One region of the Rhizobium binxianense genome, then DNA from elsewhere that is predicted to be linked to it. Evidence: predicted binding sites of a transcription regulator. Region 1 holds the regulator's gene; each other region holds the start of a gene.
The links. The regulator LexA, encoded in region 1, represses DNA repair genes until DNA is damaged. The targets are predictions, from matches to a motif close to TGTTCNNNNTGTGTTCNG.
Positions count from the first base shown of each region.

Region 2: the regulator LexA is predicted to act here: its motif matches at 4,554-4,571, upstream of PO860_RS02620 (PA0069 family radical SAM protein).
Region 3: the regulator LexA is predicted to act here: its motif matches at 1,892-1,909, upstream of PO860_RS01190 (ATP-dependent helicase).

Region 1 is NZ_CP118713.1:1,671,050-1,681,237, forward strand. Features, by position in the region: gene lpxB (lipid-A-disaccharide synthase) at 1-192, shown strand, start outside; gene gltA (citrate synthase) at 221-1,510, opposite strand; gene PO860_RS08355 (ComEC/Rec2 family competence protein) at 1,801-4,233, shown strand; gene lexA (transcriptional repressor LexA) at 4,214-4,933, opposite strand; gene PO860_RS08365 (VOC family protein) at 5,129-6,025, shown strand; gene kdsA (3-deoxy-8-phosphooctulonate synthase) at 6,022-6,867, shown strand; gene eno (phosphopyruvate hydratase) at 7,010-8,284, shown strand; gene PO860_RS08380 (FtsB family cell division protein) at 8,420-8,740, shown strand; gene pdhA (pyruvate dehydrogenase (acetyl-transferring) E1 component subunit alpha) at 8,886-9,932, shown strand; gene PO860_RS08390 (pyruvate dehydrogenase complex E1 component subunit beta) at 9,948-10,188, shown strand, end outside.
Region 2 is NZ_CP118713.1:533,643-543,830, forward strand. Features, by position in the region: gene PO860_RS02595 (F0F1 ATP synthase subunit A) at 1-530, shown strand, start outside; gene PO860_RS02600 (F0F1 ATP synthase subunit C) at 597-824, shown strand; gene PO860_RS02605 (F0F1 ATP synthase subunit B) at 902-1,525, shown strand; gene PO860_RS02610 (F0F1 ATP synthase subunit B) at 1,529-2,020, shown strand; gene rnhB (ribonuclease HII) at 2,421-3,107, opposite strand; gene PO860_RS02620 (PA0069 family radical SAM protein) at 3,328-4,485, opposite strand; gene PO860_RS02625 (glycosyltransferase family protein) at 4,625-5,143, shown strand; gene PO860_RS02630 (hypothetical protein) at 5,331-5,666, shown strand; gene moaB (molybdenum cofactor biosynthesis protein B) at 5,673-6,224, opposite strand; gene PO860_RS02640 (4-(cytidine 5'-diphospho)-2-C-methyl-D-erythritol kinase) at 6,224-7,120, opposite strand; gene PO860_RS02645 (tetratricopeptide repeat protein) at 7,133-8,965, opposite strand; gene PO860_RS02650 (polyprenyl synthetase family protein) at 9,100-10,116, opposite strand.
Region 3 is NZ_CP118713.1:237,752-247,939, reverse strand. Features, by position in the region: tRNA gene PO860_RS01215 (tRNA-Thr) at 1-10, shown strand, start outside; gene PO860_RS01210 (DUF982 domain-containing protein) at 289-531, shown strand; gene PO860_RS01205 (hypothetical protein) at 834-1,094, opposite strand; gene PO860_RS01200 (BON domain-containing protein) at 1,189-1,449, opposite strand; partial or broken gene PO860_RS01195 (hypothetical protein) at 1,584-1,849, shown strand; gene PO860_RS01190 (ATP-dependent helicase) at 1,957-4,017, shown strand; gene PO860_RS01185 (enoyl-CoA hydratase/isomerase family protein) at 4,029-5,084, opposite strand; partial or broken gene PO860_RS01180 (EAL domain-containing protein) at 5,168-5,395, opposite strand; gene galE (UDP-glucose 4-epimerase GalE) at 5,479-6,513, opposite strand; gene PO860_RS01170 (pyridoxal phosphate-dependent aminotransferase) at 6,708-7,874, opposite strand; gene mscL (large conductance mechanosensitive channel protein MscL) at 7,998-8,435, opposite strand; gene PO860_RS01160 (PAS domain-containing hybrid sensor histidine kinase/response regulator) at 8,755-10,188, shown strand, end outside.

The sequences.
Region 1 (10,188 bases):
AACGACGTCGTTCGCGGCGCAAGCCTTGCGCGCTGGATGGAAAGGCTGTCGGCCGACACCTACCAGCTCAAGGCAATGAAGGAAGGCTACGAACTTATCTGGCAGCGAATGCAGACGGAAATACCGCCTGGTGAGCATTCGGCGCAGATCGTGCTCGCTGTTTTAGCCAACAAAAAACCCGGCCATTCCTGACCGGGTTTTCTTTTGGAGTTCGAAGCAATCAGCGTTTCGAAACCGGCACGTAATCGCGCTTCGGTTCGCCGACATAGAGCTGGCGCGGACGGCCGATGCGCTGTTCCGGATCTTCGATCATCTCGTTCCACTGGGCGATCCAGCCGACGGTGCGGGCGAGCGCGAACAGCACGGTGAACATGGTCGTGGGGAAGCCCAGCGCCTTCAGCGTGATACCGGAATAGAAGTCGATATTCGGATAGAGCTTCTTCTCGATGAAATATTCGTCGGTGAGCGCGATGCGCTCCAGCTCCATCGCCACTTCGAGCAACGGATCGTCCTTGATGCCGAGTTCGCCGAGCACTTCATGCGTCGTCTTCTGCATGATCTTGGCGCGCGGATCATAGTTCTTGTAGACGCGGTGACCGAAGCCCATCAGGCGGAACGGATCGTTCTTGTCCTTGGCGCGGGCGATATATTCCGGAATGTGGTCGACCGAGCCGATTTCCGAAAGCATGTTGAGCGCCGCTTCGTTGGCGCCGCCATGGGCGGGGCCCCAGAGGCAGGCGATGCCGGCGGCGATGCAGGCGAACGGGTTGGCGCCCGACGAGCCGGCGAGCCGGACGGTCGAGGTCGAGGCGTTCTGCTCGTGGTCGGCATGCAGGATGAAGATACGATCCATGGCGCGGGCAAGCACCGGATTGACCACATATTCCTCGCAGGGCACGGCAAAGCACATGCGCAGGAAGTTCGAGGCGTAGTCGAGATCGTTCTTCGGGTAAACGAAGGGCTGGCCGATATGGTACTTGTAGGCCATGGCGGCGAGCGTCGGCATCTTGGCGATCATGCGCAGGCTGGCGACCATGCGCTGGTGCGGATCGGTGATGTCGGTGGAGTCGTGATAGAAGGCCGACAGCGCGCCGACACAGCCGCACATGACGGCCATCGGATGCGCATCACGGCGGAAGCCGGTAAAGAAGCGGCTCATCTGCTCGTGCACCATGGTGTGGTGCGTGACGCGATAATCGAAATCCTTCTTCTGCGCGGTGGTCGGCAGTTCGCCGTAGAGAAGCAGGTAGCAGACCTCGAGGAAGTCGCCATGCTCGGCCAACTGCTCGATCGGATAGCCGCGATGCAGCAGCACACCCTCGTCGCCGTCGATATAGGTGATTTTGGATTCACAGGATGCGGTCGAGGTAAAACCCGGATCGTAGGTGAAGGAAGCGGTGTTCTTGTAGAGAGCACCGATATCGATGACGCTCGGGCCGATCGTGCCGCTTTTGACAGCGAGGTCGACTGATTTGTCACCGATTTTTATTGTTGCGCTTTGATCCGTCATGCTGATCCTCCGAACTGGCGGTGGCGCCACAAAAGCGCCATAGGGGTTAAGCGTCCTCACCGATAGCTATATGATCGCGAAGCTAATGCCAAGTTACCCCGATGGCATTTTGTGCATTGCGGCATCACCTTTTAGGCACTGCAGCGATGAGCCGCACGCATAGCGGAAGCCAATGATTCGACTGGTCTTTTGGCGCTCGCGATTTCCCCTCATATTTCAATCGATTATTCTTGCTCGTTTTGATTGAAGGTTGCATTCTGGCCGCCAGTGCGGGTGACCTTGGGCGGCATATGCAGGAATTGACGACAGTCGAATTGCGGCCGGAAGCGGGCACCGGCCTCGCCGATCAGCCGGATTTTGCTGCGTCTGTCGTGGTGACGCGACCGGCAAGGACACAGTCGGCAGTGCCGTTGCGCCACCGGCTGCCGGCCGCAGCCATGCAATCGCTGCGTGCCGGGGCCTGCATGCTGGCCGAGGAAGCCGATCATGGCCGTCTGCTGCTGTTCTCGCCGGTCTTCCTCGGCGCCGGCTCGGCCGTCTGGTTTCTCGCCGCATCGGATTTTCCCCTCGTTGCATCGCTGCTTTGCCTGCTGGTGCCGGCGGCCGCGGTTTTCCTGACCGGCCGCAGCCGGCCGGCATTGCGGGCGACGTTCGCTGCGTTTGCACTTTTCGCCTGCGGCATGCTCTCGGCTGAGTTCGAGAGCTGGCGGGCTTCGACCGTCATCCTCGATTCATCCGTGACGACGACGGTGACGGGCCGTGTCGAACGGCGGGAAGGCGACGGCCGCGGGCGCTGGCGCTACATTCTTGCCGTCGCGGGCACGGAGGCGCCGGAGTTGAAGCGGCCGCCGGGACGCATAACCGCAATCGTCCGTGGCGCCGACGCGCCTTTCGAGATCGGCGACATTATCACCGGCAGGGCACGGCTGACGCCACCGGCAGGCCCCGCACTTCCTGCGCTCAACGACTTCTCATTCGGTGCTTATTTCGATGGCATCGGCGCCAATGGTTTCTTCTATGGCGCGCCGGAGAAAGTCGACGTGCAGGCAGGCCCGCAGGCTGCCAGGTCGACGTCGGACGCTCTGCTCGAATGGCTCTACCGGCTGCGCAGCGGCATCGGCGACCGCATACGATCGATCCTGCCCGGCGACACGGGCGCTTTTGCCGCTGCTCTGGTGACGGATGAGCGGCGCGCCATCTCGAATGCGACGACGGAGGCGCTGCGCCAGTCCGGCCTTGCCCATATCGTTGCGATCTCGGGCCTCAATATGGCGTTGTCGGCCGGCATCTTCTTCGTCGGTTTCCGGATGCTGCTCAGCCTCTTTCCCGGCGTCGCCCAGGCCTATCCGACCAAGAAGATCGCCGCCGCCGGCGCGCTCATCGCCGTCACCGCCTATTTCCTGATCTCCGGTTTCGGGGTCTCGGCCGAACGCGCCTTTATCATGATGGCCATCATGCTGGTTGCCGTGTTCTTCGATCGGCCATCGATCAGCCTGCGCAATGTCGTTCTCTCCGCGTTGGTCATCATCGCCATTTCACCCTCCGAAGTCTTGGGCCCGAGCTTTCAAATGTCCTTTGCCGCGACATTGGCTTTGGTATCGGGTTATCAGCTGTGGAAGGATCGGCGTGTCCGGGAAAACGCCTTGCTGAAACTGCCGATCGTCAGGCCGGTGGTCGCCGTCGCCGGTTTCTTCGGCGGCGTCTTTCTGACCTCGCTGATCGGCGGTTTTTCCACCGCGCTGTTTTCGATCGAGCATTTTCATCGCCTGACCGCTTACGGCCTGCCGGCAAACCTCGCGACGATGCCGATCATTTCCTTCATCGTCATGCCGGCCGGGCTGCTGGCGATGTTGCTCATGCCTTTCGGTCTGGACGCTCCCCTCTGGGAGGTGGTCGGATTCGGCCTCGATCTGGTGATTGCGGTCGCCAAGACGGTGTCCGGCTGGGGCGGTGATATCGGCATCGGCCGCTTGCCCGCCTGGTATTTCGCTGTTGCCGTGGCAGGCTTTCTGCTGCTGACGCTGCTGCGCACCCGGCTGCGCCATGTCGGCACATCGATCATATCAGTCGCGACTCTTATCCTGCTGCTTCTGCCGGTTCCCCGGCCGCCGGACCTGGTGATTTCGGAGGATGGTAGTCTGGTTGCGGTCGTCGCGGTCGCGGCGATCGCTTCCAACCGTGAAAACCCGCCGGATTTCATCTTCGACCAGTGGCAGCGAGCGCTGGTCCTGCCGACGCATGCAGCGCCGAAGATGCTGGATGGTCCCGCTATCCCGCCGGAAGGAGAAGACCGCCGCGTCAGGCTCTCCCGCGATCAGCAGAACGAAGCGAGGACGGCGATGCAGGCGGCGGCCGCGGGCGGCGACGCAAACCGTTTTTCCTGCGTCAAGAAGGCCTGGTGCACATCAAGGCTCGGCAATGGCCATATCGTCACCGTCATCGACAATGCCGCCTATCTCGGTCCGGCCTGCGATGCGGCCGATATCGTCGTGACATCGGTCCGCCTGCGTTTCAACAGCTGCCGCTCTGGTGGGACGCTCTTTACCGGCGAGACGCTGCGCAGGACAGGCTCCGTGGAGTTGCGCTTCACCGATGCCGGCCTGGAGGTCGTGAGCGCATTCGAGACCCTGTCGCGGCCATGGATGCGCCATCGCGCCTATGACTGGCGCAGCAACAGTTTTGCCGAATCCGGCCTGTCTGGTGTCAGTGATAGCGGCGAATGAGGCCGACGAGCTTGCCCTGTACCTTGACGCGGTCCGGCCCGAAGATCCGGGTCTCGTATGCCGGGTTGGCGGCCTCCAGCGCGATCGAGGCGCCTTTGCGGCGGAAGCGCTTCAGCGTCGCTTCCTCGTCATCGACGAGGGCAACGACGATGTCGCCGGGACTTGCGGTGCTGCCGTTGCGGATGATCACGGTGTCGCCGTCGAAGATGCCGGCATCGATCATCGAATCGCCCTTGACCTCGAGCGCATAATGTTCACCGGAGCCGAGCATGTCGGCGGGAACGACGATGTCGTGGGTATTGTTCTGGATCGCCGAGATCGGCACGCCGGCGGCGATCCGGCCCATAACAGGCACGGAGACCGAGTTGCCGTTATCGGCGACAGGTTTGGCAGGAGCGGGAGCGGCGACCGGCTGGGGCTTGCCGAGGCTGCCTTCGATGACGCTCGGCGAAAAGCCCCGCCGTGGCTGGATGCTGGGGCTGTAGGCCTCCGGAAGCTTGATGACCTCGAGTGCCCGGGCCCGGTTCGGTAGGCGGCGAATGAAGCCGCGTTCTTCGAGCGCTGTAATCAGGCGATGAATGCCGGACTTCGAGGCAAGATCGAGGGCATCCTTCATTTCGTCGAAAGACGGCGGAACGCCGGACTCCTTCATGCGCTCATGAATGAAAAGGAGAAGCTCCTGTTGTTTGCGCGTGAGCATCGACGTCAGACCCCTGATTGAAACAAATCCAGAACAGACACTATATGTTCCATATGTGTTCCGCAAGTGGCTAAATTTCCGTAAAACTTGCCGCCAACTCGTTGAGATTTTTATTTTCGTTCGCCGGATTGGCGGACAAGTCTTGCCTTGGGTGGCACTCTCACACATCTCTGCTTTGCCACGAGAGGGGATATCATGAACGCGCATTCCGCCAAACCGCATCCGCTGGATCACGTCGTGCTGCCCGTCGTCAATATCGATCTGGCGCGCGAAAGGCTCGGCAAGCTCGGCTTTACCGTTGCCGCCGAGGCGCGCCATCCCTTCGGAACGGAAAATGCCTGCGTCTTTTTTGCCGACAAGACCTATCTGGAGCCGCTCGGGGTTGCGAGCATCGCCGAGAGCGAGACGTCGGCGCGGCAAGGCAATGTCTTCACCGCCCGCAACCAGGCTTTCCGTTTCCGCTGCGGCGAGGAGGGGCTTTCGGCAATCGTCTTCGCCACCGAAGATTCTGCCCGTGATCATAAGAATTTCGCCAGCAAGGGATCGAGCGCCGGCGAGATGCTGGAGTTCAGCCGGCCGATGATGATGCCGGATGGTTCCGAGAGCGTCGGCAGCTTCAAATTGGCTTTCGCCAGCGATCTGCGGGCGCCTGATTTCTTCCTCTTCACCTGTCAGCGCATCAACCCGCTCCCGGCTGACCGTGGTGCGCTGGAGAAACATGCCAATGGCGTCATCGGCATAACCGAGGTTGCGCTTTGCGCGCCTGATGCCGCCGCATTCGGCGCCTTCGTCAGCCTCGTCGCGGCGCAGCCGGCAATCGAGAAAACCGGTTTCGGCGTCAATATCGCCGCGTCGAATGCGAGAATCAGCCTGATGACGCCGGAAGGGCTGGAGGCCTATTTCGAGATCGCCGTCTCATCCGCCGACCGCGGCCTGCGCGGCCGGGCAATCCTCTTTGCTGTCGCCGATCTTGCCGTGACAGAAGCGCATTTGGCTGCTAACGGAGTGACGTATACGCGCAAGAACAATCGCATTCTGGTGAAGCCCGCGCCCGGGCAGGGCACGCTCTTCGCCTTCGAGGAAACACGATGAGCACCGATACGAATTCCGAAGTCAAGATCGGCGAAGGCCAGGGCCAGGTCACCTTTTCAAATGCCGGCCGCCTGTCGCTGATTGCCGGCCCCTGCCAGATGGAGAGCCGCGACCACGCCTTCATGGTCGCCGGCACGCTGAAGGAGCTTTGCGAAAAGCTCGGCATCGGCCTCGTCTATAAGAGCTCGTTCGACAAGGCGAACCGCACTTCGCTTTCGGCCGAACGCGGCATCGGGATTGAAAAGGGTATGGAGGTCTTTGCCGACCTGAAGAAGGAATTCGGCTTTCCCGTCCTGACCGATGTCCATACCGCCGAGCAATGCGCCGAAGTGGCAGAGGTGATCGATGTGCTGCAGATTCCAGCCTTTCTCTGCCGCCAGACCGATCTTCTCATCGCCGCCGCCAAGACCGGCCGCGTCGTCAACGTCAAGAAGGGCCAGTTCCTCGCTCCCTGGGATATGAAGAACGTCCTGAAGAAGCTCAACGCCAGCGGCAATCCGAACGTGCTGCTGTGCGAGCGCGGCGCCTCCTTCGGTTACAACACTCTGGTTTCCGATATGCGTTCGTTGCCGATCATGGCAGCGATGGGCGCCCCCGTTGTTTTCGATGCCACACATTCCGTGGCGCAGCCGGGCGGGCAGGGGGATTCCTCCGGCGGTCAACGGGAATTCGTGGAAACGCTGGCGCGTGCAGCGGTAGCGACCGGCATTGCCGGCGTCTTCGTCGAAACCCATCAGGACCCGGACAATGCGCCTTCCGATGGCCCGAACATGGTCTATCTCAAGGACATGCCGCGGCTTCTGGAAAAGCTGCTCGCCTTCGACGCGGTCGCCAAGGCCTGACGTTCAACAGCCTGACATGATCGTGCTGTAGGCGAGATCGGACAAGCTGGTTCGAAGGCGGAAAACTGCGCCATTGTAATTTGCACGCCTTCGATTATGACAGGCTTCGAACGACTTATCACCCACCGAGCAGGAAGAACCCATGACTGCAATCACCGATATCATCGCCCGCGAGATTCTCGATAGCCGTGGCAACCCCACCGTCGAAGTCGATGTCTATCTCGAAGACGGCAGCATGGGCCGCGCGGCCGTTCCCTCGGGCGCCTCGACGGGCGCACATGAGGCGGTCGAGCTGCGCGACGGCGGCAAGCGCTACCTCGGCAAGGGCGTCCAGAAGGCGGTCGATGCCGCCAACACCGAGATCTTCGACGCGATCGGCGGCATCGACGCCGAAAACCAGATCCAGATCGACAACATCATGATCGAGCTGGACGGCACGCCGAACAAGTCGCGCCTCGGCGCCAACGCCATCCTCGGCGTCTCGCTCGCCGTCGCCAAGGCTGCCGCCCAGGCCTCCGGCCTGCCGCTTTACCGTTATGTCGGCGGCGCTTCCGCCAGCCTCCTGCCGGTGCCGATGATGAACATCATCAACGGCGGCGCCCATGCCGACAACCCGATCGATTTCCAGGAGTTCATGATCCTGCCGGTCGGCGCCGACACGATCGCCGAAGCCGTGCGCATGGGCTCGGAAGTCTTCCATACGCTCCGCAAGGAACTTGCCGCACAGGGCCACAACACCAATGTCGGCGACGAAGGCGGTTTCGCACCGGGCCTGAAGAGCGCTTCGGAAGCCCTCGACTTCATCGTCAAGTCGGTCGAGAAAGCCGGCTACAGGCCGGGTGAGGACATCTACCTCGGCCTCGATTGCGCCTCGACGGAATTCTTCAAGGACGGCAAATACGTTCTCGAAGGTGAAGGCCGCACGCTCGAATCGGGCGCCATGGCCGAATATCTGGCCGAACTCGCCGCCAAATATCCGATCATCTCGATCGAGGACGGCATGGCCGAAGACGACTGGGACGGCTGGAAGACGCTGACCGACCTGGCCGGCAAGAAGACCCAGCTCGTCGGCGACGATCTCTTCGTCACCAATTCCGCCCGTCTTCGCGACGGCATCCGCATGGGCGTCGCCAATTCGATCCTCGTCAAGGTCAACCAGATCGGCTCGCTGACGGAGACCCTCGACGCCGTCAACACGGCGCACAAGGCAGCCTACACCGCCGTCATGTCGCACCGCTCCGGTGAAACCGAAGATTCGACCATCGCCGATCTCGCGGTCGCCACCAACTGCGGTCAGATCAAGACCGGCTCGCTGTCGCGTTCCGACCGCCTTGCCAAGTACAACCAACTGATCCGCATCGAAGAAGGTCTCGGCCCCCAGGCTCAGTATGCCGGCCGTTCGATCATCCGCGGCTGATCGGATCTGATTGGCAATGCTCGACCCGCGCCCTCCCGGCGCGGGTTTTTTGTTGCGCTTCTTTAGAGTCAACGAACGGTTAATCTCTGCGCGGTAGATTGAACGAATTGGTAATGCGTTCAAGAGCATGCGTGTATGTGGACAAAGCATCATAAGAAGAGAAAGCTCGGCCGCTTCGTCATTCCGGCCATGACGGTCGCCTTCCTTTCCTATTTCGGTTATCATTGCATTCATGGCGATTACGGCCTGCGCGCGACGGAGACGTTCGAGCATCAGCGTGTCGCGCGCGAAAAAGAGCTTGCGATCTTGAAGGCGAAGCGCGAACATCTGGAAAATCAGGTCGCGCTGCTGAGTGACGGTTCGCTCGACAAGGATATGCTGGACGAAAAAGCGCGCTATCAGCTCAATATGTCGCGCGCCGACGAGATCGTCATATTCAATCATTATTCCAATTAACCTGAATTGAGTTAATTGTATTTTTCTCTGTTTTATCAATAATTTAGCGCCGAATACGAGCCATGCAATTATGGCATTGCTGTGGTCATGTTTCTTCCCTATGGTACGCGCCACCGAGAAACGACAAACCCATAGGGAGGGTTGAATGGCGCCGCGAAAGACCGCGACCGTTTCCAGCCGCAAAACTGCAGCAAAACCGGCAGCCAAGGCATCGAATGGAGGCCCTGTGGCCGACTTCGATCGCGATGAGGAGCTCAAGGCCTATCGCGAAATGCTGCTGATCCGCCGCTTCGAGGAGAAGGCCGGTCAGCTTTACGGGATGGGCTTCATCGGCGGCTTTTGCCACCTCTACATCGGTCAGGAAGCTGTCGTCGTCGGCATGCAGATGGCGCAGAAGGAAGGCGACCAGGTCATCACCGCCTATCGCGACCACGGCCACATGCTGGCAACCGGCATGGAAGCGCGCGGCGTCATGGCGGAACTGACCGGGCGCCGCAGCGGCTATTCCCACGGGAAGGGCGGCTCGATGCACATGTTCTCGAAAGAAAAGCATTTCTACGGCGGTCACGGCATCGTCGGCGCCCAGGTTTCGCTCGGAACGGGTCTTGCCTTTGCAAACCGCTACCGCGGCAACGGCAATGTCTCCATCGCCTATTTCGGCGACGGCGCCGCCAACCAGGGCCAGGTCTACGAGAGCTTCAACATGGCGGCTCTCTGGAAGCTGCCGATCGTCTATATCGTCGAGAACAACCGTTACGCCATGGGCACCTCGACCGCCCGCGCGACGGCGCAGTCGAACTACTCGCTGCGCGGCTCCGGCTTCGGCATCCCCGGAATTCAGGTCGACGGCATGGATGTTCGCGCCGTCAAGGCCGCGGCCGACGAGGCGCTCGAACATTGCCGCTCCGGCAAGGGCCCGATCATCTTGGAAATGCTGACCTATCGCTATCGCGGTCACTCCATGTCCGATCCGGCGAAGTATCGCTCCAAGGAGGAAGTGCAGAAGATGCGCTCCGAGCAGGATCCGATCGAACAGGTCAAGGCGCGCCTCATCGAAAAGGGTTGGGCTTCCGAAGACGATCTGAAGGCGATCGACAAGGATGTCCGCGACATCGTCGCCGACAGCGCCGATTTCGCCCAGGCCGATCCGGAGCCGGATGCATCCGAGCTCTATACCGACATTCTGCTCTAATCGGGGAGGGAACCCATGCCTATCGATATCCTCATGCCCGCCCTCTCTCCGACCATGGAAGAAGGCACGCTGTCCAAATGGCTGAAGCAGGAAGGTGACAAGGTCACCTCCGGCGACGTGATTGCCGAAATCGAAACCGACAAGGCGACGATGGAAGTCGAAGCCGTCGATGAAGGGATCATCGGCAAGCTGCTCGTCGACGCCGGCACCGAAGGTGTCAAGGTCAACACCAAGATCGCCGTGCTGCTGCAGGACG
Region 2 (10,188 bases), 1.1 Mb from region 1:
AAGGCGCGGGCAAGCAGGGAATGAAATTCTTCCCGCTGGTCTTCTCGCTCTTCATGTTCGTGCTGACGGCGAACCTGCTCGGCATGTTTCCGTATTTCTTCACGGTCACCAGCCAGATCATCGTCACCTTCGCGCTGGCGATCCTCGTCATCGGCACGGTTCTCGTCTACGGTTTCTACAAGCACGGCTTTCACTTCCTGAATGTCTTCGTGCCCTCGGGCGTGCCGGGCATTCTGTTGCCGCTGGTCGTCACGATCGAAATCATTTCGTTCCTGTCCCGTCCGATTTCGCTGTCGGTTCGTCTTTTCGCCAACATGCTTGCCGGCCATATCACGCTGAAGGTGTTCGCAGGCTTCGTCGCCTCGCTTGGAGCCCTTGGTGCTGTCGGTGTCGGCGGAGCCGTTCTTCCTCTCATCATGACGGTCGCCCTGACCGGTCTCGAGTTCCTCGTCGCCTTCCTCCAGGCTTACGTCTTTGCGGTGCTGACTTGCATGTACCTCAACGACGCGATCCATCCGGGCGGGCACTAAGGATAACGACAACGACGTCAAAGGGCGTCAGTCATTCGCCGCAACAACCATTCAAAGGAGTTCAACATGGAAGCGGAAGCAGCAAAGTACATCGGTGCAGGCCTGGCTTGCTTTGGTATGGCCGGTACGGCTCTCGGCCTCGGCAATATTTTCGGCAGCTACCTCTCCGGCGCACTGCGCAATCCGTCTGCCGCTGACAGCCAGTTCGGCCGTCTGGTATTCGGCTTCGCCGTTACGGAAGCTCTGGGCATCTTCTCGCTGCTCGTCGCTCTCCTCCTCCTTTTCGCCGTCTGATATCGGCGAATAGATGGATCACGGCCTGCGACCGCAAGCCGTGATCCTTTGCATTTGCAGTCCACCTGGAGGTGAGCATGTTTTTTGTGACCCCGGCTTACGCTGAGGAAGCACCGGCGGCAGCGACGGGTACGGATGCGCATGCCGCTCCGGCCGCAGGCGAGGTCCATACCGAGACTGGTGTTGCCGAAGGCGAACACGCCCGTGGCCCTTTCCCGCCTTTCGATTCGACGACCTACGCATCCCAGCTGCTCTGGCTGGTGATCACGTTCGGCGTCTTCTACCTCCTCATGCAAAAGGTCATCGCGCCGCGCATCGGGGCCATTCTCGATCAGCGTCATACGCGCATCTCCCAGGATCTGGAAGAAGCAGGCCGCCTGAAGGCGGAAGCCGACGCGGCTGTCCAGACCTATGAAGGTGAACTGGCCGCTGCCCGCGCCAAATCCAACGCGATCGGCTCTGCCGCACGCGATGCCGCCAAGGCCAAGGCCGAAGAGGATCGCCGCACTGTCGAGGCGAGCCTGTCGGAAAAGATCAAGGCTGCCGAACTCCGCATCGGCGAGATCAAGGCCAAGGCCTTCGCCGACGTCGGCACCATTGCCGAGGAAACCGCGGCTGCCGTGGTCGATCAGCTGATCGGCGGCACGGTCGCCAAGGCCGATGTCGCCGCTGCCGTCGCAGCTGCCAAGAAGGAGGGTTGATCGATGGAATTTCACCTTGACGCAACTTTCTTCGCCTTTGTCGGCCTCGTCCTCTTCCTGGCGCTGGTCGTCTACCTGAAGGTTCCGGGCATGATGGCACGGTCGCTCGACGACCGCGCCGACCAGATCCGCAACGAACTGGCCGAAGCCAAGCGTCTGCGCGAGGAGGCCCAGCACCTGCTCGCCGAATACCAGCGCAAGCGCAAGGAAGCGGAAGCCGAAGCGGCTCACATCGTTGCCGCCGCCGAGCGCGAAGCCGAAATGCTGACCACTGAGGCGAAGAAGAAGACGGAAGAATTCGTCGCCAACCGCACGGCGCTTTCCGAGCAGAAGATCAAGCAGGCCGAGGCCGAGGCGATGAAGGCGGTGCGTTCCGCCGCCGTCGATCTTGCAATCGCGGCCGCCGAAACGGTGCTCGCCAAGCAGGCCGATGCCAAGGTCCAGTCCGAGCTCTTCGGCAATGCCGTCGGCCAGGTCAAGACACGGCTCAACTGAGCTGTTTTCGAAAAGATTGAGAGCGAAGGCCGGGCATGTCCCGGCCTTTCTTTGTTGATAAGGCCTGTTTTTGCTCGGTCTCTTGCGGAGCAAGGTCGGTGTTCCTCATCCACCGTCCGCCCCTCACAGGCTGCCGCCACCGTCTCCCCGTAAACGGGGCGAAGGGACCAAGCCGAGACGTCTCCGTTCCGCGCCGCCTCTCTCATGGCGCGTCCCCTTTTCCCTTCAGGACGGAGAGGGCAACACCTGCAAGACCGAGCTGGAAATGGAGAGGGCGGAGGGGGACGGAAAGGCTTCGGCATGTCCCCTTCGCCCCGTTTACGGGGAGAAGGTGCCGGCAGGCGGATGAGGGGCTGTTCGGCAGTCTGACGGAGGGATATACCGGCCTTTTCTTGACGACCTAGGAGATCAGCTCATCCATCTCCGGACCGTCCTCGACCTTGCGCAACGGCCTAAAACTCATCCGATGCAGGGAGCAGGGGCCGTGTTTCTCGATGCCGGCGCGGTGCTGTGCCGTGCCGTAGCCCACATGCGCGGCAAAGCCGTAATCCGGAAATACATGATGCGCCCGCGCCATCATCCGGTCGCGTGTCACCTTGGCGACGATCGAGGCGGCGGCGATCGAAACCGAGCGGGCATCGCCCTTGACCACGGCCTGTCCGGGGCAATCGAGGCCGGGCGGCACGTCGAGGCCGTCGGTCAGCACGTAGCTTGCCGGAATGGCGAGGCTGCAGATGGCGCGGCGCATGGCGTCGAGGCTTGCCTTGCGAATATCCGTCTCGTCGATGCGCGTCGAGCTGGAGGAGGCGATGGAGACGGTGGCGGTTGCCAGGATCTGCACGAACAATTCCTCCCGCCGTTGCGCCGAAAGCTGCTTGGAATCGTTCAGACCCTCGGGGATGCGCTTGGGATCGAGGATGACGGCAGCGGCGACGACGGGTCCTGCCAGCGGCCCGCGGCCCGCCTCATCGGCGCCGGCGACCGGCCAGTGGCCGGCCTTGCGGGCTTTGAGCTCGAGCTTGAAATCCGGCACGAGCGGAGCCGTGTCGAACAGCAGGGGAGAATCGGGTGGCGTGCGAGGTTTCATGCGGCTGAACCTCGCACGCCAACCCGATTTCCCGCAAGTCCCCGGATCAGGGCGGCGGCCGGGGACCGGTCCGGCGGATGGCGGCGGTCAAGGCCATCCGCGGGAATTGCGCTCGGGGCTCGAAAACAGGGCGGTTTTTCTGAGCAGCCGATGCGCAAGCTCGAAGCAATTCCAGGAAAAGTGTGAAGCGGTCTTGCTGGAATTGCGTAAAAACAAAAGGTCAAAGAAACGACAGCTGCACGCCGCTGCCATCGGGCGGAATAAACAAATCGTCGCGCAGCGGCACGCTGCGTCGCGTCAGGCCGAAACGCCGCGCGGCCATCTCAAAGCGCCTTGCGATCTGCCAGGCATAGGGACCGGCGCCCTTCATGCGCTTGCCGAATTCGGCATCATAATCCTTGCCGCCCCGCATCGAGCGCACCAGCGACATCACATGCCGGTAACGATCGGGATAATGCTGCAGCAGCCAGTCGCGAAACAGCGGGCTGACCTCGAGCGGCAGCCTCAGGATGACGTAGCTCGCCTCGGCAGCGCCAGCAGCCTTGGCCGATTCGAGGATGCGCTCCAGCTCATGATCGTTCAGCGCCGGAATGAGCGGGGCGGCCATCACGGCCGTCTGGATGCCGGCTTCGGCAAGCGTGTGGATTGTCTCCAGCCGCCGCGGCGGCGTGGCGGCACGCGGCTCCATCGTCCGGGCAAGCTTGCGATCGAGCGTGGTCACCGAGATGCCGACGCGCACCAGGTTCTTGGCTGCCATCTCCTGCAGAATGTCGAGATCGCGCAGGATCATCGCCGACTTGGTGACGATCGACACCGGATGGTTCGCCTTGTTCAAGACCTCGAGAATGCCGCGCATGATGCGCCACTCCTTCTCGATCGGCTGATAAGGGTCGGTATTGGTGCCGATGGCGATCACCCGCACCTTGTAGCCGGGCTTGGCGAGTTCTCGCTCCAGCAACTTTGCCGCATCCGGCTTGGCAAACAGCTTCGTCTCGAAATCGAGCCCGGCGGACAGTCCCATATAGGCATGCGTCGGCCGGGCGAAACAATAGATGCAGCCATGCTCGCAGCCGCGATAGGGATTGATCGAGCGGTCGAAGGAAATATCAGGCGATTCGTTGCGGGTGATGGCCGTGCGCGGTTTCTCGATCTGCACCTCCGTCTTGAACGGCGGCAGCTCTTCCCAGGTCTGCCATCCGTCGTCGAAGCTCTCCCGCTGCAGTGCCTCGAACCGCCCTGTCGGGTTCAATCCCGCCCCACGGCCGCGCCGCCGATCGACCTCGACTCTCAAACCGGAGGAAACGATCAATGCATCGGCAATATCTGCCGTATTGGCAGGCGCGAATGCGGCCTGCCCTGCCAGGGACTGCTCTCTCATCGGATTCTCCCGCGGCGGAAAGCCATTGCTCCCGCCCGTTTTGATGATTAAATTCCTATCGGTAAAAGCAGAACAATGCAAGAACAAAATGCGGAAAACGGTGCTGGCAAAAATTTGTGCGGCGCATTATGAATAGTCGATGTTGACGGTTGTTCTCGAATGCCATGATCAGGAATCTGAGCTGGCGCAGACTTTATCGGTACTGGTGGCAGGCGCGGTGGAAGGGCTTGTCAGCGATGTGATCGTGCTCGATCACGGCTCGCGCGACGGTACCTCACGAGTGGCCGACGCTGCCGGCTGCCGCTTCCATTCACAATGGGATATCAAGGACATCGTCCGCTCCGCCCGCGGCGAATGGCTGCTCTTCGTCGAGCCGGGCGCCAGACCGCAGGCCGGCTGGATCGATGAGATCGCCGAGTATGTGGCGCTGAACAAGCTGCCGGCGCGCTTTACCGCGTCGAGGGGCTATCGGCGCCCGTTCTTCCAGCGTGTCGGCCGCACCGTACCCCCGCTGGAGCTTGGTTTCCTCGTGCCGAAAAAGCTGGCGCTCGCCACCGCCAAAAGCGGGATGGCTCTTACGGAATTCGTCAAAGGCCAGAAGCCGCGCAAGCTGGCGAGCGAACTCATTCCCTCCTGGGTCGCCCGCGCCGCACGGTAGGTGCCGCGATACTCTCCATGGCTCTCGCAAAAGATGGCGCCCAATAGGATTTCGCGCTATAATTCAAATATGGCGCCGTCGAAGCGCCGCGCTTCGCAACGGAATGGCCATGGAATGCCGGTGAACGGCAGAACAGGTCCGCGAAAATCTCCTCTTCTGCCGGGTTCCCGGCGAAAGGAGGTGCGTCATGACACGCGGTATGATCTACGGCGTACGCGGTATGATCTACGGCCTGCTGGCCGTCATATTGCCGGCTTTGGTGATCGCGCATCCGCATTCGGCAGCATCGCAGACGATGCTCAGTTGCGCAGGCCGATCCGAGGTTATCAAGTTCCTCGACAGGAACTTCGCTGAAAAGCTCACGGCTGTCGGACTGGTCAACCAGAACGCCGTCCTCGAGGTCTACGCCGCCGAAAGCGGAACCTGGACACTCGTCGTCACGGATGTTCACGGCATAAGCTGCATCCTGCTGTCGGGTGACAGCTGGGAAACAATGCCGGCTCTGCCGGGCCTTGCCACATAGCGAATTCTATTTGGTCGCGCCGCGTTGCAGATGCTCGTCCAGACGCGGCATGATCTCGACGAAATTGCAGGGCACGCTGCGATAGTCGAGTTGTCCTTTCAGAATGCCGTCCCAGGCATCCCGGCAGGCGCCGGGCGATCCCGGCAGTGCAAAGATGAAGGTGGAATTGGCAACCCCTGCCGTCGCGCGCGACTGGATCGTCGCCGTGCCGATCTTCTCGTAGGAGATGCGGTGGAAGACGGCGGAAAAGCCGTCCATGCGCTTTTCGAACAACGGCTCCACGGCCTCCGGCGTCACGTCGCGGCCGGTAAAGCCGGTACCACCAGTGGTGATGACGACGTCGATGTCTTTGCTCTCCGTCCAGGCCTTCACCCGTGCGGCGATTTTCTCGCGATCATCGGGCACGATCGCCCGGTCGACCAGCCTGTGGCCGGCCTCGGTGATTCGCGCCGCCAGCGTGTCGCCTGATTTGTCCGTCTCCGGGGTGCGCGTATCCGAGACGGTGAGAATCGCGATGCCGACGGCGATGAAGGGCCGCTTTTCGTCCAGACCTGCCATCACCTGCCTCCCGAAACCGTTTCCGTCGCCTGGAAATACCAGTCCGGCTGCTCGCCGTGAAGAGCTGCCACCGCCTCCTGCGCTGCGGCCATAGTAGCAAAGATCCCGAAACAAGTGGCGCCGGAGCCGGACATGCGGGTGAGCAGGGCGCCGCGGGCTTGCAACATTGCCGAGATCGCCGAAATCTCGGGCACGAGTTCGCGTGCCGGCGGCTCCAGGTCGTTGCGGGCGATGCCGATCGCCGCGAGCCAGTCGGCAGTCCCAGCAAGATTTGAAGCCAGGTTCAGCGCCGGATTGTTCTTCGCGGCCAGCCGCCGGAAAACCTCCGGCGTCGAGACGCCTTTCAGTGGATTGGCGAGCACCATGGCAAAGGCGGGCAGAGCCGGCACGGCTTCGATCTTTTCACCGATGCCGCGGGCAATCAGCGGCCGGCTCTCAAGGCACATCGGCACATCGGCGCCGAGCCTCAGCGAGAGGTTGGCAAGCGCTGAAGCCGGCAAGCTCATGCCCCAGAGCCGCATCAGGCCGCGCAGCGTCGCGGCCGCATCGGCCGAACCGCCGCCGATGCCGGAGGCGATCGGCAGGTTCTTTTGCAGGTGGATATGGACCGGGAAGGCGAGGGCGCCGACCGCTTCGCGCAGCAGATCGCGCGCCCGCAGCACCAGGTTGGTGCCGCCATCGCCGGCAAGCGTTTCGCCGAAGCGGCCCGACAGGGTGAAGGTGTCGGCCTGCGAAGGCAGGAAGCCCAGCCGGTCGCCGCAATCGGCGAAGGTCACCAGCATGTCGAGCAGATGATAGCCATCTGCCCGCTGGCCCGTCACATGCAGGGCGAGGTTGATCTTCGCGCGCGCCTCTTCGGTGACGCCGAAAGCCTCGGCCAGGCCCTCTTCAGGCATATTTTCGGCCCGTCAGGATTTCTTGTCGACCGGCGGCGGGGTGACCGGTGCCGGGTCCGGCTGCTTCTTGTCGGCCGCCTTGGCATCGTCGCTGACAGGAGGCAGGCCGTTGGCGACCTTGTCCTTGATCTTCGGAATTTCGGTGGCTTCAGGCTCGGAGCTGAGCGCCCGGTTCCACTGATAGACGGCCTCGAGCTTGCGGCCGACGCGCCAATAGGCATCGCCGAGATGGTCGTTGATCGTCGCATCGCCGGCCTTGATCTGGGCGGCCCGCTCCAATTCGTCGACGGCATCGTCGAAGCGGTTGAGGCGGAAATAGGCCCAGCCGAGCGAATCGATGATGTAGCCGTCGTCGGGGCGAAGATCGACGGCCTTCTTGATCATGCTGAGGCCTTCGTCGAGGTTCCGGTTCATGTCGATCCAGGAATAGCCGAGATAGTTCAGCACCTGCGGCTGGTCGGGGTTGAGCTCCAACGCCTTGCGGAAGTTCGGTTCGGCCTGGTCCCACTTCTTCAGCCGCTCATAGGCGATGCCGCGCTGGAAGAAGACGCTCCAATTGGCGCGGCCGGGAATGGGGCCGATCGCTTCGACCGCCTTGTCGTAATTGGCGGCCATCGCCTCGTAGTCCTTGGCGTCGGAGAGCACGCTGCCATAGGCCAGGTAGCTGCGGATGTCCTTCGGGTCGGAGGCGATCAGCGCCTGCAGATGCTTGCGTGCCTCGTCCACCTTGCCGCCCTGGGCAAGGGCAAGGCCGAGCTGCAGCTCGGAGATGCGCCGCATCGGCGAATTTTCCGGCACCTGCTTGTAGAGCGCGATGGCGCGGTCCATCTGGTTCTGCTTCTCGGCGATGCCGCCGAGCAGCACCAGCGTATCGGCGCTGTTCGGATCGAGCGCATTGGCCGTCTGCAGGTACAGCGAGACGATGTCCTCGGCGCCGTCGCGGTTCAGCGCGCCGCCGACCGAAAACAGCACGCCGGCAGCGCCTTCTTCGGCGGTCTTGACCTGCTGTTCCTGCTTCTGGTCCTTTTCGATGCTGTCGCGCAGCGCGTTCAGCGGCGCATAGTTCGGCAGCAGATTGTCGCCGACGGACACGGCGTCGAGCGCCTTCTGCTTGTTGCCCTGCTGGGCTTCGAGGCGGGCAAGCGCCATCACCGCGCGCATGAAAGTGTCGGGCGCCGTCGCACCGCCCTCCTTGTCGAGCACGGCATCGTTCAGATGCTTTCGGGCGGATTTCACGTCGCCGGTGGCGATGGCGATGGCGCCGGCATTGTAATTCTGGAAGATGCGGAACCAGTCCGGTCCCTTCATCTTCTCGACCATGGTGAGTGCTTCCTTGCCGCGGCCGGCGCCTACGCGGGCCCATGCGAGCAGCAGGTCGTTCATCATCCGGTCGAGATCGTTCGGCCCGTTATATTTGAGGATGGCCTCGGCGGTCTTGTAATCGTCACGGCGCACGGCATCCATGCCGCGCACGATCGTGGTGATGCGCTCGACGGAAGGATCGCCCTTCAGGTCGTTGGCATATTTGACGCCCTCCTTGATGTCGCCGTTGAGCAGCAGCGAGATCATCAGCCGCTGGCGAATCTCCGGATTGCCGGGCTCGATCTGCAGCGCCTTCTTGTAGAGTTCGATCGCCGTTGGGTAATCATGATCGACATCGGCCGTGCGCGCCGCGAGGAAGGCGCCGGAGAAGGAGGTGACGCTGTCGGCATCGAAGCTGTCGGTCTTGCCGGCATCGCCCGTCTTGGCCGCATCCTCGGCGTTCACGCCGGCGACGCCGCCGAGCGAAAGAACAGCCACTAGCGCTGCGCTCGTAAGAAGACGGATGGCGAATCTCTGCCGCATTAGGGAAACCTTTCTTCGAGAGCGTCCCGGCGATGATGCCGGTCGCAAAATCAGTTGTGATCACTGATTCATAACAGGATGGCTTTTTTGAAGCGGCGCCGCAAGAAAATCAGCCTGCGATCAAGGACGTTTGATCAGTTGACGCGCTCGATGCAGAAATCGATCACTTCCATCAGGGCGGATTTCCAGGCCGTATCGGGAAGCGGCGCAAGCGCGTCGCGGGCGATCGTGCCGTAATGGATCGCCCGGCCGATCGTGTCGCTAAGCGTCCCATATTTGGTGATCAGCCCCAGCGCTTTTTCCAGGTTGGCGTCGGTGCTGTTGCCGGCTTCGATCGCATCGCGCCAGAAGGCGCGCTCGTCCTCGGTGCCGCGGCGATAGGCGAGAATAACCGGCAGGGTGATCTTGCCCTCGCGGAAATCGTCGCCGACATTCTTGCCGAGGTCGGCCGCCTTGCCGCCATAGTCGAGCGCGTCGTCGACCAGCTGGAAGGCGAGCCCGAGATTCATGCCGTAGGACTTCAGCGCGTTGCGGCCGGATTTGCCGGCCTCTGCGACAATCGGCCCGACTTCGGCGGCGGCGGCAAAAAGCGCCGCCGTCTTGGCGCGGATGACGGCGAGATAATCGTCCTCCGTCGTCTCCATGTTCTTGGCGACGGAAAGCTGCAGCACTTCGCCTTCGGCGATCACGCAGGCGGCCGAGGACAGCACGTCGAGAGCATCGAGCGAGCCGACTTCGACCATCATGCGGAAGGCCTGGCCGAGCAGGAAGTCGCCGACCAGCACGCTTGCTTGGTTGCCCCAGATCATCCGCGCTGTCGATTTGCCGCGGCGCAGGTCGCTTTCGTCGACGACGTCGTCATGCAGCAGCGTTGCGGTGTGCATGAATTCGACCGAGGTCGCGAGTTTGACGTGATTTTCGCCTCTGTAGTCGAACAGCGAGGCGGCGGCCAGCGTCAGCATCGGCCGCAGCCGCTTGCCGCCTGACGAAATCAGATGGTTCGCCACCTCAGGGATCATCTGCACGTCGGAGCCGGCCTTGGACAGAATGAGCTGGTTTACTCGCTCCATATCAACCCTGGTGAGATCGACCAATGGCTTGATGGATGCCAGTTTGTTTTTGCTTTCTTCAAGCGGTATGACCACGCCCAACGACCCGGACTCCTGTTCATTCATTGCACCTGACAATAGAAAGGGGCGATGCAGGCGGCAAGGGGTGAATTG
Region 3 (10,188 bases), 1.4 Mb from region 1:
GGCAGCACCAGTTTTCTCTCAGTATTGGGAATCATTTTGCTCTTTCTCGGTGAGAGTAGCCCCTCATCGCAATGGTGGCGCGCTGGCGCCATACAACTTATTTGCGACCGATAAAAATTCCTCATGGCCTGCGTGCGCACGCAAGCTGACATTTCGCCTCATCAGCAACCAACGATTCACCATTGTTGACCGTGAAAATCACGCTAGAATAGCGATCATGGCGGCGCCTCCCCGGAGGAATAGAGGCGCTGCACCGTTGTTTCTGTCGACAATCGTGGAGGAGCATCGATGGCAACTGAACGATGGAACAGTCCGGTGACGGTCGGTTTCGAAGGTGCCAGCGCGCGAACGGTCAATGGTCCGTTCGATGCGTTGAAGTGCCTGGCGGATTTCTGGCCGAATGCGCGCGGGCTGCGTTATATCAAGGCCCGCAGCACATGCCGGGCAGCACTCGACGGGCGCAAGAGCGTGGAAGAAGCGAGAGCCGAGTTCCTGGCGGCGGCCGAAGAGGCGAAGCTGAAGCTGCATTGAATTGGCGCAGAATCCCTTTCCGAAAATCGATTCCGATTTTCCGGGTTATGCATTGCACTTCGCTGAGGATATCGACCATTCCCGGCGTTTCGGTAAAGGAAACGTGCCGGAACGGGGCAATGCTTTCATTTTGCTTAACCCTGCATCGAACTCGTGGCGGGTTTTGGTGCAACGGGCGTTGCGCCTGATACAGCTGTCTTCATAGAAGATGTTCAGCCATCATGATGATGGTCAGAGGCTCGTACCCTCTGCGGAAACGCAAGGCGAGCCTCGTCCGAGCAAGCCCTTCCTGTTTTCAGTTTTCAGCAGCCCGCGCCGCCCTCATTCTCCACCTCGACATAACCGACGCCGATGATCGTACCGTCTGCCGCGCGGATGAAGGAGGGGAGGTAGTGAGGCTCTGCCGGCTGGCAGGCGACGGTGCCGGTATATTCGTTGAGGGCGATCTGGTCCTTCGGCAAAGCGGAATAATTCGTGCCGGTTTCCAGCGAGGCATAGGCGGAGCCGGCAAGGACACCGCCTGTTATCAAGGTCATTGCCGAGAGGCGAAGAAGCGGCTGCATTAGGATCTCCAGCGTTCAGGTCCGGCCTTTCAACCCGCGGGATGGTATTTTGGTTCCCTTCATGCGTTGCAAAGACATGAGGGCGCGGGACCGGCTAGTGTCGCAGCAAGCGACTGTGCACATAGCCTCGTCCGACGATGTTCTCGGCGATCTCGACCGCCCGCTCGACATCACCACGCCTGTGCACGAAGCCTTCCAGGACGACATAGGCGCCCGATATGCTGACGGTGATTTCTCCCGCTTCGATATCGCCGGTCGCATGAAGGGCGCTTTCCACCGAGGCGCGCGTCGCCGCATCGCTGTGGCCCTGCCGGCCGGGCTCCTCATGGTCGGTGAATGCTGGAAACCCGAGCACCGTGACCGTCTCCTGATGTTGGTAGATGCAGGTTAACGCCGTGCGGGACGTTTCGTTGCAGCCGGGCGGATAGCCCTTGGCGGAAGAGGCTGCGATTTCCATATCTGGCTACAGTCGAAAGAGGGATGACGACGATGAAAGCGCTTCTGCCCGCCTTGTTGACCGGGGCCTTGCTTGCCGGCTGTTCCTCGGCAGACAGGCCGGCGCTGGAACCCATTCCCGGCAGCATCACCTATGGCGGCCAGCCGCGAACGAAGCTCACCAAGTCGCCGGTCGGCAGCGCCGTCTACAACCAGTTCTACAATGAGACCGGCCAGCGGGTGGAGGAAACCATATTCTTCAGCCGGATCGCAGCCTGAAACTGGTGCGGCGCGAGATTGCCCCGGATTTCCCCGATTGAGGCTTCCCTCCCCGACCACAGCGCTTGACAGCGGCTGAAATCGCGAACATTCAAGGAACATCTAATCTTTCCCCAGTGATTCTGCGGGAGCCCGACCGGACGGCTGGATGTATCTCGAAAAGCTCAATCCCCAGCAGCGCATGGCCGTCGAGCATGGCACGCTCACCGACGGCAGCCATATTGCCGGGCCGCTGCTGGTCATTGCCGGCGCCGGCTCCGGCAAGACGAATACGCTGGCGCATCGGGTCGCGCATCTGATCGTCAAGGGCGCCGATCCCCGCCGCATCCTGCTGATGACCTTCTCACGCCGGGCAGCCGCCGAGATGGCGCGCCGCGTCGAGCGCATCTGCCGGGATGTTCTCGGCGCCAATGCCGGCATCATGGCGGATGCACTGTCCTGGTCCGGCACCTTTCACGGCATCGGCGCGCGGCTGCTGCGCGATTATGCGCAGCAGATCGGCCTCGATCCTGACTTTACCATCCACGACCGCGAAGACAGCGCCGACCTGATGAACCTCATCCGGCACGACCTCGGCTTCTCCAAGACGGAAAGCCGGTTTCCGGCCAAAGGCACCTGCCTTGCGATCTATTCCCGAGCGGTGAATTCGGAGACCGCGCTCGATCAGGTGCTGCGCGATGCCTTTCCCTGGTGCGCGACATGGGAGAAACAGCTGCGCGAGCTTTTCGCCTGTTATGTCGAGGCCAAGCAGAGCCAGAACGTGCTCGATTACGACGACCTGCTGCTCTATTGGGCGCAGATGGTCGGCGAGACTGTCATTGCCGAGGATATCGGCAGCCGCTTCGACCATGTGCTGGTCGACGAATATCAGGACACCAACCGGCTGCAGGCCTCGATCCTCATGGCGCTGAAGCCGCAAGGCCAGGGGCTGACCGTCGTCGGCGACGATGCCCAATCGATCTATTCCTTCCGCGCCGCGACGGTGCGCAATATCCTCGATTTTCCCGCTGCCTTCAGCCCGGTCGCTGATATCGTCACGCTCGACCGCAATTACCGCTCGACGCAGCCGATCCTGGCGGCTGCCAACGCCGTCATCGATCTCGCCTCGGAACGCTTCACCAAGAATCTCTGGACCGAGCGGCAATCATCGGAGCGGCCGCGCCTGGTGACGGTGCGCGACGAGACCGAGCAGGCGCGATATGTCGCCGACATGGTGCTCGACAACCGCGAGGAAGGCTTGAAGCTCAAGCAGCAGGCGGTGCTGTTCCGCGCCTCGCATCACAGCGGCCCGCTGGAGGTCGAATTGACCCGACGCAACATTCCCTTCGTCAAATTCGGCGGGCTGAAGTTCCTCGACAGCGCACATGTCAAGGACATGCTGGCTGCGCTGCGCTTCGCCCAGAACCCGCGCGACCGGGTGGCGGGCTTCCGGCTGATGCAGATCCTGCCGGGCGTCGGGCCGTCGACGGCACAGAAGGCGCTCGACCTGATGGCTGAGGATGCGAGCCCGCTATCGGCGCTCGCCGAAATGCCGGCGCCGCCGCGCTCCGGCGAGGACTGGACTGATTTCGTTGCCATGCTGCAGGAGATGAAATCCGGCAAGGCCGGCTGGCCGGCGGAGATCGGCCTGGCGCGGCAATGGTACGCGCCGCATCTGGAACGGCTGCATGAGGACGCCGCGACGCGGCAAGCCGATCTGCTGCAGCTCGAGCAGATCGCCGGCGGTTATGCCTCGCGCGAACGTTTTCTCACCGAACTCACCCTCGATCCGCCGGATGCCACCAGCGACCAGGCCGGCGTGCCGCTGCTCGACGAGGATTATCTGATCCTTTCCACCATCCATTCCGCCAAGGGCCAGGAATGGACGAGGGTCTTCATGCTGAACGTCGTCGACGGCTGCATTCCGAGCGATCTCGCCGTCGGCGCCACCGCCGAAATCGAGGAGGAACGCCGGCTGCTCTATGTCGCGATGACGCGAGCGAGAGACGGCCTCGATCTGGTCGTGCCGCAACGCTTCTTCACCTACGGCCAGAATTCGCAGGGCGACCGGCACGTCTATGCCTCACGCAGCCGCTTCATCCCGGCGACGCTGCTGCAGTTCTTCGAGGCCTGCAGCTGGCCGCAGGTGAAATCGGAGACCGCCGCGCAAGCGCAGGCGCGGCAGGTGCGCATCGATGTCGGCGCCCGCATGCGCGGCATGTGGCGATAGGCTGAAACAGTTCAGAGCGAAAGCGGCGCCTCGGCCGGTTTCAGGAAATGCTCGATTGTCGCCGCACCGACGGCCTCGACTGAGGCGGGCGACCATTTCGGATTGCGGTCCTTATCGATGACGGCGGCGCGGATGCCTTCGAAGAAGTCGGGATTATCCAGCATCTGCAGGCAGGCGCCGAGTTCGCGGCCGAGGCATTCGGCAAGCGAGGCGCTACGGCGGCCGGCCCTGAGCAGCCGCAAAGCAAGCTTCAGGCTGGTCGGCGAACGCGTCAGCAGCACTCGGCGCGTCTCGGCGGCGAAATCGCCCTTCTCCTCGGCGAGTGCTGCCAGGATTTCCTCGACGCTGTCGAACCGGAAGGTGCGATCGATCAATGCCGCGTTCAGCCGCAGCCGGCTTTCTCCGGCGGGCTCCGAGAGCGTCTGCAGCACCGCATCGACGTCGCTCGATGAACTGCCGCGTGCCAAGCCCGACAAAGCATCGATCACCGCACCGAGCTGCGACGAAGCGATCTGCAGGTCGGCGAGCCCAGCGTGGAGCGCGTCGGCGGCACCGACATCCAGCCCGGTCAGCCCGAGCCATGTTCCGGCCTCGCCGGGCGCCTGCGGCAGCAGCCAGGTGGCGCCGACATCGGGGACATAGCCGATGCCGGTTTCGGGCATGGCGAGGCGCGTGCGCTCGGTGACAACGCGGTGGCGGCCGTGCGCCGACAGGCCGACGCCGCCGCCCATGGTGATGCCGTCCATCAGCGCGACATAGGGTTTGGGGTAGGAGGCGATCTGATGGTTGAGGCGGAATTCCTCGCGCCAGAAGGTTCCTGCCAGGCCATCGCCGGCGCGGGCGCTTTCATGCAGGGCGCGGATGTCGCCGCCGGCGCAGAAGCCGCGTTCGCCCTCGCCTGTCGCCACGACGCTTGCCACCTCGCAATCCTCGGCAAAAGCGTGCAGCGCCGCGGTGATCGTGCGGATCATCGGCAGCGTCAGGCTGTTCAGCGCCCGCGGCCGGTTGAGCCGGATCACGCCTGCGGTGCCTCGCCGTTCAATGATGACTTCGTCGTCGTCCTGCATGGTTCACCTCCTCGGTCACGACCATGAATAGACGACGATCCAGCTTCGCTCCAGTCGATTTGCGACTGGTCGATCGGATCCGTTCAGGCAGACAGCGAATTGCGCGCGGAGGCTGCCGCTTCGCACCGGGCGGCATAGTCGATGGCAAGTTCCAGCGGCAGCGGCCGCGAGAAATGATAGCCCTGCGCCAGACGAACGCCCATCGCCTTCAATCCGTCGGCGATCTCTTCGCTTTCGACGCCTTCGGCGACCGAGGCCATGCCGAGATTCTGGCCGAAATTGGCGACCGAGCGGGTGATGTTCATGCAGCGGGTCATGCAGGTCCCGCAGGCACGGGGACGGTCAACAGGCTGGCACCCCGGTAGAAGCGCTTCGCGCCTTGCCTGGAATTGCTCTAGAAAGACGCGGCGGCGAGTGCCCGGTGGATGCTGTGCAGATCGTCGACGTTTCTGTTCGCCAGGAAGAGTTCCCAATCGAGCGAGCTCTGGACGATGGTTTCGAGAGAATCGTATCTCGGTTTCCAATCGAGCACCTGCCTTGCGAGCGAAGCGTCGGCGACGACGCTTGCCGAATCGCCGGCGCGGCGCGGCGCCTTGTGGATGTTGAAGGAATGCCCGTGCAGGCGCGTGACCATGTTCAGCACGTCGAGCACGGAATAGCCGCTGCCATAACCGCAATTGGCAACGAGCGAGCCCTTGTCCTTGCGCAGGTGCTGCAGGGCTTTCAGATGTGCATCGACAAGATCGGTGACATGGATGTAATCGCGCACGCCGGTGCCGTCATGGGTGGGATAATCGATACCATAGACACTGACGCTGTCGCGCCTGCCGAGGGCTGCCTCGCAGGCAACCTTGATCAGGTGGGTGGCGCCTGAGGTCGACTGGCCGGCACGGTGGTCGGGATCGGCGCCGGCGACGTTGAAGTAGCGAAGCGCGACATAGTTGAAATCATAGGCGGCGGCGGCATCGCGCAGCATGAATTCGGTTATCAGCTTCGACTGGCCGTAGGGATTTTCCGGATTGAGGGGTGCGGTCTCCTTCACCGGCAGGTCCGTCTTCTGCTGGCCGTAGACGGCCGCCGTCGAGGAGAAGACGAAGTTGCGGATTCCGGCCTTGACCGAAGCGGAGAGCAGCGCCCGGGTCTTGCCGGAATTGTTGTCGTAATAGGAGAGCGGATCGGCGACCGAGACCGGGACGACGGCGGAGCCGGCGAAATGGATGATCGCCTCGATGTCGTTTTCGATGAAGATGTTCTTCAATATGTCGGAATCGGCGACGTCGCCGAGATAGAAACGCGCCGCCGGCGCCACGGCCCAGCGAAAGCCCGTGGAGAGGCGGTCGAGCACGACCACGTCCTCGCCCGCATCGAGCAGCGCCCAAACCATGTGACTGCCGATATATCCGGCGCCGCCCGTCACCAAAACCGCCATGTCCCACATCCCTGCTTTCGTTTTATAGCAGGGGCATCAGGCCCGGTTTTTCTTTCCAATTTTCTTATCGAATGGCCGTTCGAGGGCCTTTGAACCGGTATGTTTGGACTTGTGGTTAGAGGCCGATTTCGGGCTTTGCTAGAGTTTTATCGATCGGGCGATTCCGGCACAAAACCAGCCGGCCTGGCCGCTTCTCAGCGCTTGAGGATATAATCGCAGAGACGCTCTGCCGCGATCGCCACCTGCGCGGGGTCGCGCAGGAAACAGGCGCGCAGGAAAAGCTCGCCGCCAGCGCCGAACGCGGTTCCGGGAGCAAGGCCGACGCCCGTCTTGTCGACGATATCGAGCGCTGCCTTGCGGCTGTCGGCGACGCCGTCGATCTTCAGGAAAGCGTAAAGCGCGCCGTCTGGCTTCAGCGTCTCGACGCGGTTGGTGGCAACAAGCGCATCGCAGAGAATATCGCGGGAGCGGGCTGCCTTGGCGATATTGGCAGCGATGAAATCGTCGCCCTTATCCAGGGCGGCGACGGCGCCCTTCTGCATGAACTGCGCGACGCCCGACGTCGAATACTGGACGAGATTTTCGAGCACCTGGCCCATCTCAGGGGGTGCGACGATCCAGCCGACGCGCCAGCCGGTCATCGACCAGTTTTTCGAGAAGGAATTGACGAAGATGATCTTGTCATCAGGCGCCATCACATCGAGGAAGGAGGCCGCGCGGCCGCCTGGAAAATAATAGAGGGCGTAGATCTCATCCGCCATGATCCAGAGGTCGTGCTTGCGGGCCAGCGCCAGGATATCGGCGAGATCCTTCTTCGTTGCTGTCCAGCCCGTCGGGTTCGACGGCGTGTTGATGAAGAGGCCCCTGGTCTTTTCCGTGATGGCGGCTTCGATGCGGTTGAGATCGACCGCCCATTTGCCGCCTTCGAACTGCAGCTCGACACCGACCGAGCGTGCGCCTGCGATTTCGAGGGCGGCAGCGATATTCGGCCAGGCGGGGGTGAGATAGACGAATTCGTCACCCGGCGAGGTCAACGCCTGAACGCTGATCTGGATCGCCTGCATGCCGGAACCGGTGACATAGAAATGCTCGACCGGAAGCCGGATTCCGAAATGTCTGGCGTAATAATCCGAAAGCGCCTGGCGAAGCTCGGGAATGCCGCGCTGCCAGGTGTAGAAGGTCTCGCCTGAAGCAAGCGCATCCATCGCCGCCCGGCTGATGAAGTCAGGCGTCGGCAGATCACCTTCACCCACCCAGAGCGGCAGCAGGCCTTCGCGGCCACGGGCATAATTGACGACTTCGACGATCCCGCTTTCGGGCGCCGTAATGGCACGCGGGCTGAGGCTTTTCACGATCGACATGCATATCTCCGGTTTCCGCCTTCATAGAGGATTTACGTCGGCAAATCCCATGATATCCAGTGATGGCATATCGATTTTCGTGATGGATGGACCCGGCCGGAACGGATGGGGCTCCAGTCCGGATCAAGCCGTCGGGCGCGTGGCGAGAAGATCGCGGATTTCCGTCAGCAGCTGAACGTCTGCCGGCGGCGGGGGCAACTCTTCCGGTGCGGCCTTTTCCTGGCGCTCGACCTGAGCACGCAGGATGTTCACGCCCTTGACCATCAGGAAGATGATCCAGGCGAGGATCAGGAAGTTGATGAGGACGGTGAGGAAACTGCCATAGGCAAACACCGCTCCCTGCTCGCGGGCGGCCGCAAGCGACGGCGCGTTGACGGCCGAGGAGAGTGGCAGGAAGTAATTCGAAAAATCGAAGCCGCCGAAAACGGCGCCCACGATCGGCATGATCAGATCGTCGACCAAAGATTTGACGATGCCGCCAAAGGCGCCGCCGATGATGACGCCGACGGCAAGATCCATGACATTCCCGCGCGCGATAAAGGCCTTGAACTCGTTGAGCATCGCATCCGTCTCCCTTCGATGCATTTCAAAGATATGCAAGTGTCTGTTATAGCGTCACGCGTCTCTACAGCCTCGTAAAAAAGGCTCAACGCTTTGAATTGACGCACAATTTATTCTTAATCAATGCCGATTTGAGGAATTATGCAGTAGCAGCATCTTCATTGCAATTCATCAATCGGCAATCGCAATTATTCGGCAATACCCCTCGCGGCCTTTGACTTAAGGCCTAGATGGCCAGGAATTTTCAAAGCGCCTGAAATAACTTAAGCTGACCCCACGTTGCGGGAGGTCCCGGCGGGTTTCCGCCGGCGGAGGGTCAATGCTTCCAGGCTGGGTCATATTCGCGTCTGCCTTCGGCTATCTGCTGCTGCTTTTCGCCGTGGCAAGCTATGGCGACCGCAAGAACCGCAGCCAAGGCACGCTTGATCGCGGCCCGGGCATGCTCGGCCCGGGCGCGCTGGAAGGCGGATGGCCCGTCGTCTATGCGCTGAGCCTTGCGATTTACTGCACCTCCTGGACCTATTTCGGCAGCGTCGGGCTTGCCGCGCAGCGCGGCCTGGAATTTGCTGGTATCTATATCGGCCCGATCCTGGTCTTCACGCTCGGCATGCCCTTGCTTCGCCGCATCATCGAGCTCGCCAAGGCCGAAAAGCTCACCTCGGTTGCCGATTTCGTCGCCGCGCGTTACGGCAAGAACCCGACGGTCGCCACCATCGTCGCGCTGATCTCGCTGATCGGCACCATTCCCTATATCGCGCTGCAGCTGAAAGCCATTTCCAGCACCGTCAGCGCCATGGTCAACCCGTCGGATTACGGCATCGGCAGCGGCAATCTCTATTTCCTCGACCTGCCGCTCCTCGCAACGCTGGTGCTTGCCTGCTTCGCCATCATGTTCGGCACCCGGCACACGGATGCGACCGAACACCAGGACGGGCTGATCCTCGCCGTCTCGATGGAGTCGGTCGTCAAGCTCGTCGCCTTCCTGACGGCCGGCGTCTGCGTCATCTGGTTTCTCTTCGACGGTCCGGCCGACCTCTGGCGGAAGACCGTCGACAACACGCTGGTTATGTCGGCGCTGAGTTACCATACGCCGATCAGCCGCTGGATCACCCTGATCCTGCTGTCGGCCTTCGCGATCATTCTGCTGCCGCGGCAATTCCACGTGACGGTCGTCGAAAACCGGACGCCGAAACAGTTGAAACTCGCAGGCTTCCTGTTTCCTGTTTATCTCATATCAATCAATCTCTTCGTGCTGCCGGTGGCGATCGGCGGGCTCTTGACCTTCGGCGGCAACGGCAATGCCGATTTCTACATGCTGTCGCTGCCGCTTGCCGGCCAGATGCCGGTGGTGTCGCTGATCACCTTCATCGGCGGCTTCTCCGCCGCAACGGCGATGGTCATCGTCGATTCGGTGGCGCTGTCGATCATGGTGTCGAACGACATCATCATGCCGATCTTCCTCAGGCGCAAACTCGCCGGCCGCGCCAGCCTGCGCGACAATTTCGCCAAGACGCTGCTCAATATCCGCCGCAGCGCCATCTTCGCCGTGCTGCTGTTCGGCTATGCCTATTACCGCTCGACCGACAGCACCGCCGGCCTTGCCTCGATCGGCCTGCTTTCCTTTGCGGCGATCGCGCAGATCGCCCCGGCGCTCTTCGGCGGGCTGATCTGGCGGCGGGCGAATGCGCGCGGCGCCATCCTCGGGCTGATCTCCGGCTTCGTCATCTGGGTCTATCTGCTGTTCCTGCCCTCG